Halotia branconii CENA392: one gene and its partner. The protein of the gene in region 2 binds, or shares a complex with, the protein of the main gene of each other region. Links are inferred from orthologs where the notes say so. Each region holds a gene or a part of one and is shown on either strand. Other genes may lie near its edges.

Region 1 (5,889 bases), 2.0 Mb from region 2 along the record:
AATCAGCATCGTAACCAGGAGCGATCGCACCCTTATTGGCAATGCCGTATGCTTTAGCTACAGATGTTGACATCCAATTAGCAACTTGGGCAACCGTACACCGCCCTTGAGTAGCAGCAGTTAACATCAAAGCCAGAGAAGTTTCTACCCCAGGCATTCCAGAAGGACTATTAGGATATTCTTGAGCTTTTTCTGCCAAGGTGTGAGGCGCATGATCTGTGGCGATGAAATCAATTACACCATCTTGCAAAGCTTGCCAGAGAACTTGATTATCGTGAGGCGATCGCAACGGTGGATTCATTTGTGCCAATGTACCAATTTTTTCATAAGCACTGGTATTTAACAACAAATGTTGTGGCGTTACCTCCGCTGTTACCCAACTCGGTTTATCTTGACGCAGCAGTTCTGCTTCTTCGGCCGTTGACATGTGTAGGATATGCAGACGGCGCTGATATTTTTGAGAAAGTTGTAATGCCAATTTTGTTGCTAAAAGTGCAGCTTGATTATCTTGAATCTGAGAGTGAACTGCGGGGTCGTGAATCCCGGCAAATTCTTGGCGGCGTTGGTTAATTCTGCTTTGGTCTTCGGCATGAACAGCAATTAAGCGATTGCCTTGAGCAAATATTGCTTCTAAGGCTGCATCTTGATCAACTAGCAGCTGACCATGCATCGACCCCATAAAAATCTTAATTCCCGGTGTTGGTTTGGCTAAAAGTAAATCTGGCAGATTTTCTGTCGTTGCCCCAATAAAAAAGCCATAATTAACCAAACACTTGTTAGAGGCACGTTGCAGTTTGTCGTCTAAAGCTTGTTGGGTAGTTGTCAGAGGACGAGTGTTGGGCATTTCCAAAAAGGAGGTAACTCCACCTTTGGCACAAGCACAACTGGCTGTAAATAAGTCTTCTTTGTGTTCTAAGCCAGGTTCGCGGAAATGCACTTGGGGATCTATAACTCCTGGCAACAAAGTTAACCCTTGTGCGTCAATTACTGTAGTTGGTGTTGTCGTAGAAATTTCTGATGCAACTTCGATGATCTGGCGATCGTGCGTTAGCACATCTCCTAACATCAATTCCCCATTAGGTAGAATAATGTGAGCGTGGCGAATCAGTAAACTTTCTAGAGATGGCATGGAGTTAATAATATTTCAAATAAGAAACGATGTGTTACAGAAAACTATGCTTTTAGGTTAAACTTAGTTGCACTCTTGGTAATAATTTTTTGCATAATGGTAAAAAAAATTTACTTTTAACTTATAAGTCGGGTTACCAAAAAACCGACATATCTGCCGCTAAGATCAAGATATAAAGTCTCTTTAGGTGAGTGAATATCCACGCTTTTCCTTACTTCAGTAATTTAATGCAAAACCAAGTGTCTGATAACAACTCTAGTCAACAACCCGATAATTCCTGGATCGCAGAGCTAGGTAGAACAGTTGTATTAAGTATCGTTCTAGCCCTAGGCATTCGTACTTTTGTTGCTGAAGCTCGCTGGATTCCTTCTGGTTCTATGGAGCCAACACTGCACGGAACCCCAAATCAGTGGGAAGCAGACAAAATTATTGTTGATAAGTTGAAGTATAAGTTTTCAGAACCGCAAAGGGGAGATATTGTAGTTTTTTCACCTACAGAAGAGCTACAAAAAGAGCAATACCAAGATGCCTTTATCAAACGTATAATTGCGTTACCTGGAGAGATAGTAGAACTCAGGAATGGTAAGGTATATATCAACAAAAAACCCCTTCAAGAAGGTAAATACCTGAGTTCACAGCAAATCACAGCAATTGATGTTTGCACATCAGGACAGCAGCCACCTTATTTAGCAAAGCCAGAAACCATACCACCTAATTCGTACTTAGTGCTAGGTGATAACCGTAACAGCAGCTATGATAGCCGCTGCTGGGGTGTTGTTCCTCGTGAGAACATTATAGGTCGCGCTATAGTACGTTTTTGGCCTCTCAATCATGTTGGAGAAATAGATCAGTCGCCACTTTACCCTAGTGCGAGATGATCTATTTCGGTATGAATTAAGTAATTACATAAGTAGAAATTTTAGATTTGACAATAAATAGCAGTTCTGTCATCAGTGTCAAAAGCTGGAGATGGGACTGCTATTTTATTTCGGTTTTTTTTGAACTTTGATTTCTGACTAGCGTTACTACTATTTATAAGTATAAATATTTATACTGATGAAATACACTACTCTAGCCCCTAGCCTCTAGTTCCTAGCTCCTTTTCCTGACTGGAATGTATTACATACAAGCGAAAAGCACTATAAGAATAGCTTGTAGTTTAAAAAAAAATAATTAATTTATCTCATGAATTTAGGATTTATACATTTTTGTATGCAGATCCGCAAGCTCTTATGGGAATACTAAGCATGACCATAAGTTAAACGATAAATACGGAAATCGGTAACTGTTTAACTTTTTTAGGCTAGCTTTTGGTGCTTAACTATCCGGATTTTTCCTCTAAAAACTGTAGAGAATTAATAGGGTTAAGTAAACGGGCAACTTTCTATGAAAATTCAGTTTTATACATATAAAAACTTTATATGCACTTAATTATTAGGCTCTTAAAACGGGTTTTTTACACTTTTGACTACCTTCTGGTAACAAAAGTGATGTTGCCAGAAAGCTGATGTTTATTGGTTAAAACGGTTTAATAATCGACAAACAAGCATCTGCTCAAATAAAGTCGAGGACTGATTTACCGATACATCAAAACAATGAGTTAATCAGCACAACCATGATACAAGTAGATGAAAAAAAATTACCAATAATTACTAGGTAACTGAAATTCATTTATGAGCCTTAACAGTCAAGATGATCCACCAGAGGACAAGTTTATGTCAATCCTCAGTTAAATTATATTTTTTTTGAGTGCAGGTGTTCTAAAAATTTGGCGGTTTGCTGGATTAAGAGATATAACCTGCAAGAGTATTGTTCTGTTGAGACGCTTTGAGTCAATGTCTTCACCCATCATAGCTAACCTCAGGCAGAAAACTAGTAGATGCCAATCGTGACCGAATAACAGTATTTCATTGATTTCTGAATCTGAATAATAAGGACAACAATGTTAGTGAATTTTGTGGATGAGCGTGGTAGCGGTAGATAGAACGAGTGTGGAATCCTCCCTCGACTATCGGTGAAAATTTTGTAGTGCTGTAATCAAGTTAGGATCTCTTGGGTATGACACTGATAGTATTAGTCAGTTAATGATGCGGTGTGGGGCGATTTGTCTATTCAGCCTCATAAATTCAATAACCCATTGCATCCAAATTCAGTCATTCATAATCATCAGATGCTAATTTAAATATCAGACAGTATTTTTTCCCAACTTCAGAAAAAATACTCAAATGGTAGTAATAAATTCACTGATGACACAATTAAAAGGTATAATTTCAGCTTGACGATCGCCCTCATCTCCATAAGTCAAATGCACGTTGAGATAAACATGAGGCTTACAGGGCATTCGTTCAGCCCACTCAATCGCTACAATACCTGGCATTACCTCAAGACCTTCCCAGTAAGTTTCTAGGTTTAAGGCTAAAACCTCTTGTGGTTCTAAGCGATATAAATCCAAATGGTAAAGCGGTAAGCGTCCTTCGGTATACTCATTAATCAGAGTAAAAGTAGGGCTAACAATTGGTTCGCTGATAGCTAAACCTTGTCCAATACCTTGTACTAATGTAGTTTTGCCAGCGCCTAAATCACCCTCTAGCAAGATGACACTACCGACACTAAGATTTTGACCAAGAGTCATTCCTAAACGTAGCGTCGCTTGTGCATCTGCAAGAAATATTTTCATTTCCCATCGCGAGTTTTGTGATGAGTTCTACTGTACCAACGTAACAAAACTTGTGCTAGTTTTTGGGGATTGTGACGTACAAAACCTGTTTCGTCTTCATATAAGATATTCGCTGGCACAATCCGTCGCCCTAATAAAGAGACAGCTTCTCTATCTAAGAAGACAGGATGGGAGTTTTGTTGGGCGTAGCGGATGAGTGATTGCTCAGAGGGAGATTTTTTATGTACTAATACAGCATCAAAAAGCTGTCTATGCCCGCAAGCAGTATCTATTGCTCTGATGTGGTCAGCAACTGTGTATCCTTGAGTTTCTCCCGGTTGGGTCATGATATTGCAGACATAGATACGTGGGGCTTGTGTCGCAGCGATCGCATCGGCAATTTCTGGTACAAGTAAATTAGGAATTAAGCTCGTATAAAGACTACCTGGGCCAATAATAATGTAATCGGCTTCTTTAATTGCCTTAATAGCTGCTGGTACTGCTGGAGGATTAGCAGGAATGCAGCCAATTTTGACAACTTTTCCCCCCGCTTTGGGAATACTTGACTCGCCCTCAATCCGGCGACCATCAGCTAATTCTGCCCAAAGACGAACATCACTCAAAGTTGCTGGCAAAACTTGCCCGCGCACGGCTAGCACTTTAGAACTGGCTGCAACTGCCCGTTCTAAGTCGCCAGTAATATCACTCATTGCCGTTAAAAACAAGTTACCAAAACTGTGACCTGTCAATCCATCCCCAGCCCGAAAGCGATATTGAAATAATTCTGTTAATAACTTTTCTTCATCTGCTAAAGCTGCCAAACAATTACGAATATCCCCTGGTGGTAAAACTCCAAATTCTTGGCGTAACCTTCCAGAAGACCCACCATCATCAGCTACAGTTACAATTGCAGTAATATTAGCACTGTATGTTTTGAGTCCTCTCAGTAAGGTAGAAAGTCCTGTACCTCCACCAATCACGACGATTTTTGGCCCTCTATATAATCGCCGATAAGCCAGCAGGACATCAATTAGTTCTTCTTCACCTTCTGGTCTTAATACCTTAGTAATTGAACTGACGGTGCGAGTTTGCCCCCACAGCAGCAACAGCAAGCCGCCAAGCAGCACTAAAGGCCCACTGATATAGTTGGGTAAGAGGTCAGTAATCACTCCTAAAAAACCCTTAACCAACTCAATCATCCAAAAAATCGGGGTGAGCTTAATCCAAATAGCTAACCCCAAACTAGCTAGCAGTACACCTCCAACACTAATCAACAACCAACGTTTGACAGAGAGTCCAGGGGATAACCATTTGAACCACTGGTTGACCCGATAGGAAGTTCGACTACGTGACCGTTTTTGCAAAGTGTTGAGGGCTTGTCTAAGAAAACCGATTGACATACCTAATTGGGAGCAGGGGGGAACAAACTAATGATTAACAGAAAATGTACACTACCTGGTTTTAACACCAAGTGGCACATTATTAAATTTTTCTGTGTGATTAGATTAAAAGTGAGTCGTTAAAGTTGCCAGTGTTCCCCATAAAACAGTACCCTGACTTGATAAAAGTGAGTTTAATGGAAAAACGAATTTTAGGACTAGATCCAGGACTGGCAATTTTAGGATTTGGAGCAATTAACTGTACACAGGCTGCTACTAAAGGACAAAACACAGCAGTCAATATGCTAGATTTTGGCGTAATTCGGACATCGGCAGATGCAGAAATGGGACAACGCCTATGTACAATATTTGACGATTTACACACCCTGATTCAAGAATTACAACCAGATTTGGTTGCGATCGAGAAATTGTTTTTCTATCGTATGTCAAGTACAATCCTCGTGGCACAAGCAAGAGGTGTAGTTATGTTGACTTTAGCGCAACATAATTTACCATATATAGAATTTACTCCTGCTCAAATCAAACAAGCTTTAACAGGCTACGGTAATGCAGATAAATCAGAAGTTCAAGATGCGGTGGCGCGGGAGTTAAATTTAGCAGAAATTCCCCAGCCAGATGATGCTGCTGATGCTTTGGCGGTGGCTTTAACAGCGTGGTTCCAGGTGTAAAACTGTAAAATGAGAATAATTATATTGAACTGAAAA
Region 2 (6,409 bases):
GCGCGGGATAAAAACCAGCTAGTTGACGCAACTTATGGTCGTCGGACTAGGGCTGTAATTATTACGGATTCCAGCCACGTTATCCTGTCGGCGATTCAGCCTGAAACGGTTGCGAATCGCTTTGTGATTTCCCGCGAGCATCATGTTGTAGATAATTGATTAGGGGTAAGTTAATAGCCCTAGTTTTATTTGCACCATATCCGCAGTACTATGTGAATTAGACTAGTTTTCTGTCACTCGTGCTACAAATTCGTTAGTTAAATTTAATTTTTGCAACGAAATATAAAGGCTAATGAACAACATTTATTGATTAATTCGCAGATTGAACGGATAATGCAAGCTTTACCTATCCAGAGTTGTGCTAATACCCAAGAAGACCAGTCTCCAGGCAGGTTAATTGTTTTAACTGGGCCTAGTGGGGTTGGTAAAGGCACTTTAATGCGATCGCTGTTGCAGCGCCATCCCCAATTGTATTATTCCGTATCTGTAACTACTCGTTCTCCCCGTCCAGGAGAAATCGAAGGCAAAAATTATTACTTTATTAGTCGCAGCAAGTTTGAACAGTTGATTGCTAAAGGCGAATTTTTAGAATGGGCGGAATTTGCTGGTAACTATTACGGTACTCTCCGTGAAACTGTACTTAATCAAGTTCGCTCAGGCAAGTTGGTAGTGCTAGAAATCGAACTAGAAGGGGCAAGACAAATCCGTACTTTTTTTCCTCATGTTCTCAGCATTTTTATTCTACCGCCTGACTTTGATGAATTAGAGAAACGGATACGCGGTCGTGGTCAAGATTCTGAAGAAGCGATCGCCCGTCGTCTATGCCGTGCCAAAGAAGAAGTGAAAGCAGCAGGTGAGTTTGATATTAAAGTTGTCAATGATAATTTTGAAACTGCTCTCAATGCGATAGAAACAGCTTTATTTAATTCCAATTCCTGAAAACCACAATCAAGCCGTTTTTATAATCAAGTTAATGAAAATATAGCCAATTTGCTTAATTGTCAATAACTTAAGTATTATAAATAATTAGGCATAAGGTATCAATGAATAGTAAAAAATTATTAATTACTAATACCCTATGCCCAATTAACAGAAAACAGAAGTTTAATTAGCCAAATAGTCCTTGAATAATTCCCAAATTGCTAGTCAACAAATACGCGACTACTGCTCCACCAATACCACCAATTAAGAAAGAACTAGCAAAGTGATTCCAGCTTTCTTTGGAGTTAAAAGCATCTACTGGAGGATTCGGTACTGTAACACTAGCAAGTGCTTTAGGAGGATTGCTATTAGCGTACAAGGATAGACAAGCGGTGAGAACTATAACTAAACCGATTGCTGATAATACACCAGCTAAGTTGGCATTAACTGTATTCCGCAGAGGCCCCAATTTAGCAAAGGGGCCAAACAGCAAATAGCCATGAGCCATGCCAACTTCTAGCCCACGTCTAGAAGGATTCAGGCCTGGGCGATAAGCGGGTAAGTTATTAATGAACCACTTGACTAAGGGAGAAGAATTAACCGGGGTCTCTAGGTTGCCTTGCTGAGGATCACGTCCTGCTGAAGTAACAACCTCCCGATTTCTAGGATCGCTGGGGAGATCTTTGGATGCATCTACTGCTTGCGCCATAATTTTTATGTTTCCCTCTAAGATTAGAATGGTGGCATTTTTATATTAGTAATATTTGTGGATCAAGTTACCTTTTAGCTCATAAGTTTAGAAAAATTAATTTAGCAGCTTTCAAAAAAATGAAACTCGTTAACTGTTTTAAGCATTACGAGTTTCAAAAAATTATTTTTATCACCTAATTAAGTGATAGTTTCACCTAATTAGGCTGAGTCAACTAACCAGTCAATTTTAGGCAAAAGACAATTAATTCAACTATCTTTAAAATCCTATTTTCTACCTATGGAAGTGGATGGAAAAGTAGGTCTGGGAAAAAACGGTTGAACTCAATCAAAATACCTGCTGTAATTGTCAGCCATATAGTAGCTGCTACTGGCGCTGTGGAAATAAATTTAACCAAATAAGATGATTGGTCGCCTTTGTCCGCCATGAATTTAGTCTCCAAAAAATGAATCAGTTAAGATGAATTAGCGGGGAGAAACAGGGATTTCGGAATCTTTAGCTGTTAACTCACCCGACAAGAACTCTTTAAGTGCAGCCGCAGGCCAAGCAAAGCCTGTGGAAATGATCGATAGTGCCAAACCAAGATCGATTTGGATTTCTTTTTGTTCGGTATCTGATTGCTTTTTAATTGCTTGCAAGTAGGAACGGCCTACCCAACCAATCCAACCTGTAATATATAAAAAGAGAATACTGGGGATGAGGAAGTCGCCAGCGCGGTCAAGACGACCATCAACAATCAAGTGAGGATAACCCTCAGGACCGCATAGCGCCTGAGAATAACGCTCAAACCGCTTTCTCCCTGATTGGGGATCAGCGGTGGTATTACGGGCATTTTTTGCTAGCTCTTGAAAAGCGGGAGAGTCTTGACAGGGTACAAGGTTAGCTCCTAGCGCTTGTGCGGGGGGAGCAAAATTGCACCAAAGACAAATCCCTAAAATCAAAGCAAACAATCGTCGCATGGAGTTGTTTCCTTTTATTACAAAACACAAAGTTTCTTGTACAAAACGAAGCGGCTTGTACAATCTTTATTTACATAACTAGCAAGTCATCATACTCTTGCGTGGGAATCGAGTAAAGTTTAAGTAAATAAAAGTTAAAGCTTCTCAAACAAGTCCTTAGTTGGCAAAACCCTAGAATGGCAATCGTTTTAGCAATAGAAACCAGCTGTGATGAAACTGCCGTCGCAATTGTTAATAATCGTCAAGTTTGCAGTAGTATTGTTGCTTCACAAATTCCAGTGCATCAGCAATATGGTGGAGTAGTGCCAGAAGTGGCATCTCGCCAGCATTTAGAAACGATCAATTGGGCGATCGCCCAAGCAATGGAGCAAGCACAATTAAACTGGGGGCAAATTGATGGAATTGCTGCCACTTGTGCCCCTGGACTGGTGGGAGCGCTTTTAGTAGGCTTAACGGCAGCAAAAACCCTGGCAATTTTACACAACAAACCATTTTTAGGAGTTCACCACCTTGAAGGTCACATTTACGCGACTTACTTGAGTGAGACAACTTTAGATCCCCCTTTTCTTAGCTTACTGGTTTCAGGCGGACATACAAGCTTGATTTACGTTAAAAACTGTGGTGATTACAAAACTTTAGGCCAAACCCGTGATGATGCGGCAGGTGAAGCTTTTGATAAAGTAGCCCGGTTGTTAAAGCTAGGTTATCCTGGCGGGCCAATAATTGATCATTTAGCACAAGCAGGTAATTCCCAAGCCTTTGCCTTGCCAGAAGGTAAAGTTTCACTACCCGGTGGAGGATATCATCCCTACGATGCAAGTTTTAGTGGTTTGAAGACAGCGGTGCTGCGTTTAGTAGAGCGGTTAGAAAAAGATGGTGGACAAGTGCCAGTAGCAGATGTAGCGGCTAGCTTCCAAGAAACAGTAGCGCGATCGCTAACTAAAAGAGCGATCGCCTGTGCCCTAGATTATAATCTCAACACCATTGCTGTGGGTGGAGGAGTAGCGGCTAACAGCGGTCTGAGAAAAAACTTACAAGTTGCCGCTGCCAAGCATAATTTACGTGTCTTGTTTCCTCCCCTAAAATACTGTACTGATAATGCCGCCATGATTGCCTGTGCCGCCGCTGATCATTTATCCCTCGGTCATACATCTCCCATCACCCTAGGCGTTGAATCTCGATTAGCTCTGACTCAGGTGATGAAGTTATATCAATCTAATTGACATCCAAAGTAATTCGTACGCCCCTGACCACTGACTACTGACCACTAACCACTGACTCTTGAACACTAACTATCGACAGTATGTGACTAGCAACCGCCTCTGGCTGCTCTAACATTGCCAAGTGTCCACAATCAGGAATTTCGATTACATTGTCTCCAGAGTATTGAAACAGTCGATGAAAGCTAGCCAAATGGCGGACATATTTGGGTTCCATGACTTTATCGTTAGCACCAGCCAAAAAATAAACTGGCTGTTGAAGTTGAGACACAAGTTGAGGTAAACGGTTGACTTCTTCCTCGGTTGTAGAGTCTAACAATGTTCCCAAAGAAGCCTCCGGGTCAGCTACGACGAAATCAATCACTCGCTGACGCGCCCAATAGCGCTCCAAAGGACGAGCTACACTGGCTTTGGTAAATAACAAATCAATCAGAGGCATCTGAGATAACCAGCGTGGACGCAGTTGTAAAAATCGCTGCCCCATTGCCCGAAATTGCTCAAAAGCTTCTTTAAGATAAATGCCACCACCTGCGTTAATACAGATCACCCCTTTTATACACTCTGGCATTTGAGTTGCTGTCCACAAAGCGATCGTGCCTCCTAAGGAGTGCCCAATCAGCCAAGCACTGTGAATATTTAGCTGTTGCAGAAGAGTTACCAAATCTTGAGCGTATGCAGCCGGAGTATAAAGAGAATCAACGGATGAGTTAAGCGCACTACCAAATTTGACAGTTAAGTCAAAAGAAGTTTGTGTCCGATTAGAATCAGTTTCTGGCAATGATTGAGATTCACCAAAACCACGCAAATCATACGATAGGCACTGCAAATCAGTTGATAGGCGGGAAATCACAGGTTGCCAGTATCCACGGCTATTTAACCAGCCATGAATAAATACTAAAGCGTGAGGGCAGGAGGTGGGAGCCGTAAGCTCGTATGCGTGTGGAACGCCTAGGATTTCAATGGTTGCCATACTTAATATCGTACCCTTAAGAAGGGGTAAGACTAAAATATGGAATTTAAAAAGGATAAATACTGAATTTTTTTATACTTCATCCTTTAGATCATTTACCCAAAAGCCTTTGACGCACTCCTTCAGCAATTTTGTGTCCCAAATACTCAGGAATCAAGCTTTCATTCGGCCCTAATAAATAGAGAATAAGACGTGTACGCCCACGCCAAACCAACAAATTGGCATTGACTACTAGCAAATCTTCTTGCCAAATGGCGTACATTACTTTATAAAACAACCCTGGTTGATTATCCGCTTCAATCACCAGAGCTGGGAGATGAAATACTGGGTCAACATAAAACTCTGTCTGTACTTGTTCTAAGCCAGTATCAAGGTTAAATTCTACTGCCAGCATTTCTTCTACTTCAAACCGCCCTCCTAAAGCCTCACGAATAGCGCGGCAGACATTTTCTGCGGTTTTCTCAGTTAAGGCTTTACTGCCACGAGATACTAATAGTTTGATAAAAACCAACATTGGCGGTCGAATCTGACCATACAGGCTCAGACCGTGAATAGTCAGCCCATAAGCCGCCAGCACACCAAAAATATCACTCAGGAGAAACGACTGATTGCGGTAAGCAAAGTGTAAAGCACTTTTGCTTCCTTCCGGCTTTAACTCTATAACAGCGCGTCTGGTTTTATAGAGCCGATAGGCTAGCCGTAGATTTTGTAGTTGAATCTCACTACTTACAAACTGCTCATAAAACTGGGGAAACGCTCGATTAAAGCGCTTTAAAAGTTCCAGTGTCGAAGATTTTAAACCAGAAGCCATCGTTGGGGTAAGACTCGCTTGCTTTCGTCACCAGCGAACTGGAGACTGAGGACTGAGAACTGAGAATTAGGGACTAGGGAAGGGAATAGGGACTAAGGACTAGGGATTAAATTTTTTCCCATGCCCAATGCCCAATGCCCCATATATAATTGACTCTCATATTTTCGTCTTTTGGGGAATTTCTCCTAGGCTTTACAACAAAATGCTAAAGTTGAAAATGATTGGTGTGAAACACGCTGCGAATGCTGTTGCCATCGGGAATCCCAAAAACACCTGAAGAAATTTAAGTGTAAGGGTAATTTGAATGGTAGTAGCTTTTGTAAGACGTGAATCAACCACTCAAATAGAGTGGCAACCAATTCAGTTATACTACCCGAACCACGTTGGCATGGGTTTTTGGAAAACTTGGTTTAGTACTCCTGAATCTTTAACGACAAGTAAGACTACTTCCTTTGAAGAGCATACAGCAGCATCTGTGGGCAATAGCCCCAATAACATTAGCGAAACTTCATCTAAAGAGGCTCGCATTGTTTTTAGTACCGAGCGAGATCTTGATCTGTATGAACTAGAAGAACTCTGTGATGCAGTTGGCTGGTCGCGTCGTCCTTTGAGAAAAGTGAAAAAAGCCATAGAGCATAGTTTTTTGGTAGCCTCCATGTGGCAGGTGCGAGGAAACCAAAGACGGCTCATTGGTTTTGCCCGTGCTACTTCAGATCATGCTTTTAATGCCACTATTTGGGATGTGGTAGTTCACCCAGATTTTCAAAGTAAAGGACTGGGAAAGGCATTGATGAAATATGTACTCAAAAAACTCAGAAG

The links.
Region 1: the proteins of tsaD (region 2) and tsaE are in contact, whole or in part, in a crystal structure (PDB 6N9A), measured with the Thermotoga maritima proteins. The link is inferred for Halotia branconii CENA392 from one-to-one orthologs. Residues at the interface, in WP_004082750.1 of Thermotoga maritima: Cys10, Asp11, Arg49, His50, Leu82, Gly84, Gly135, Gly136, Glu154, Thr155, Leu156, Asp157, Asp158, Ser159, Glu162, Asp165, Lys166, Arg169, Leu170, Tyr175, Lys213, Thr214, Leu217, Tyr218, Gln221, Arg222, Asn324; in WP_004082108.1 of Thermotoga maritima: Leu37, Gly38, Lys46, Lys57, Val59, Lys60, Ser61, Thr63, Phe64, Thr65, Leu66, Met67, Val69, Pro71, Tyr82, Arg83, Leu84, Asp86, Asp88, Phe89, Asp93, Ile128, Asp130, Glu131, Arg134.

What each region holds. Positions count from the first base shown.
Region 1 is NZ_CP124543.1:4,312,010-4,317,898, reverse strand. What follows is about bases 2,079-5,078. They hold tsaE (tRNA (adenosine(37)-N6)-threonylcarbamoyltransferase complex ATPase subunit type 1 TsaE), read right to left. Parts: upstream 3,807-5,078; coding sequence 3,351-3,806; downstream 2,079-3,350. Other genes in these bases: QI031_RS18995 (gluconeogenesis factor YvcK family protein), read right to left, coding at 3,803-5,078. Also shown: QI031_RS19010 (dihydroorotase), read right to left, coding at 1-1,129; lepB (signal peptidase I), read left to right, coding at 1,357-2,007; more of QI031_RS18995, read right to left, coding at 5,079-5,185; crossover junction endodeoxyribonuclease RuvC, read left to right, coding at 5,362-5,853. UniProt on the Escherichia coli protein: Required for the formation of a threonylcarbamoyl group on adenosine at position 37 (t(6)A37) in tRNAs that read codons beginning with adenine.
Region 2 is NZ_CP124543.1:2,313,287-2,319,695, reverse strand. The notes cover bases 1,869-4,788. They hold tsaD (tRNA (adenosine(37)-N6)-threonylcarbamoyltransferase complex transferase subunit TsaD), read left to right. Parts: upstream 1,869-2,765; coding sequence 2,766-3,812; downstream 3,813-4,788. Other genes in these bases: QI031_RS10195 (alpha/beta fold hydrolase), read right to left, coding at 3,847-4,779; QI031_RS10205 (Photosystem I reaction center subunit III), read right to left, coding at 2,095-2,589; psaJ (photosystem I reaction center subunit IX), read right to left, coding at 1,908-2,057. Also shown: extracellular matrix/biofilm regulator RemA, read left to right, coding at 1-159; gmk (guanylate kinase), read left to right, coding at 331-939; QI031_RS10215 (photosystem I reaction center protein subunit XI), read right to left, coding at 1,109-1,630; QI031_RS10190 (hypothetical protein), read right to left, coding at 4,871-5,590; QI031_RS10185 (GNAT family N-acetyltransferase), read left to right, coding at 5,979-6,409.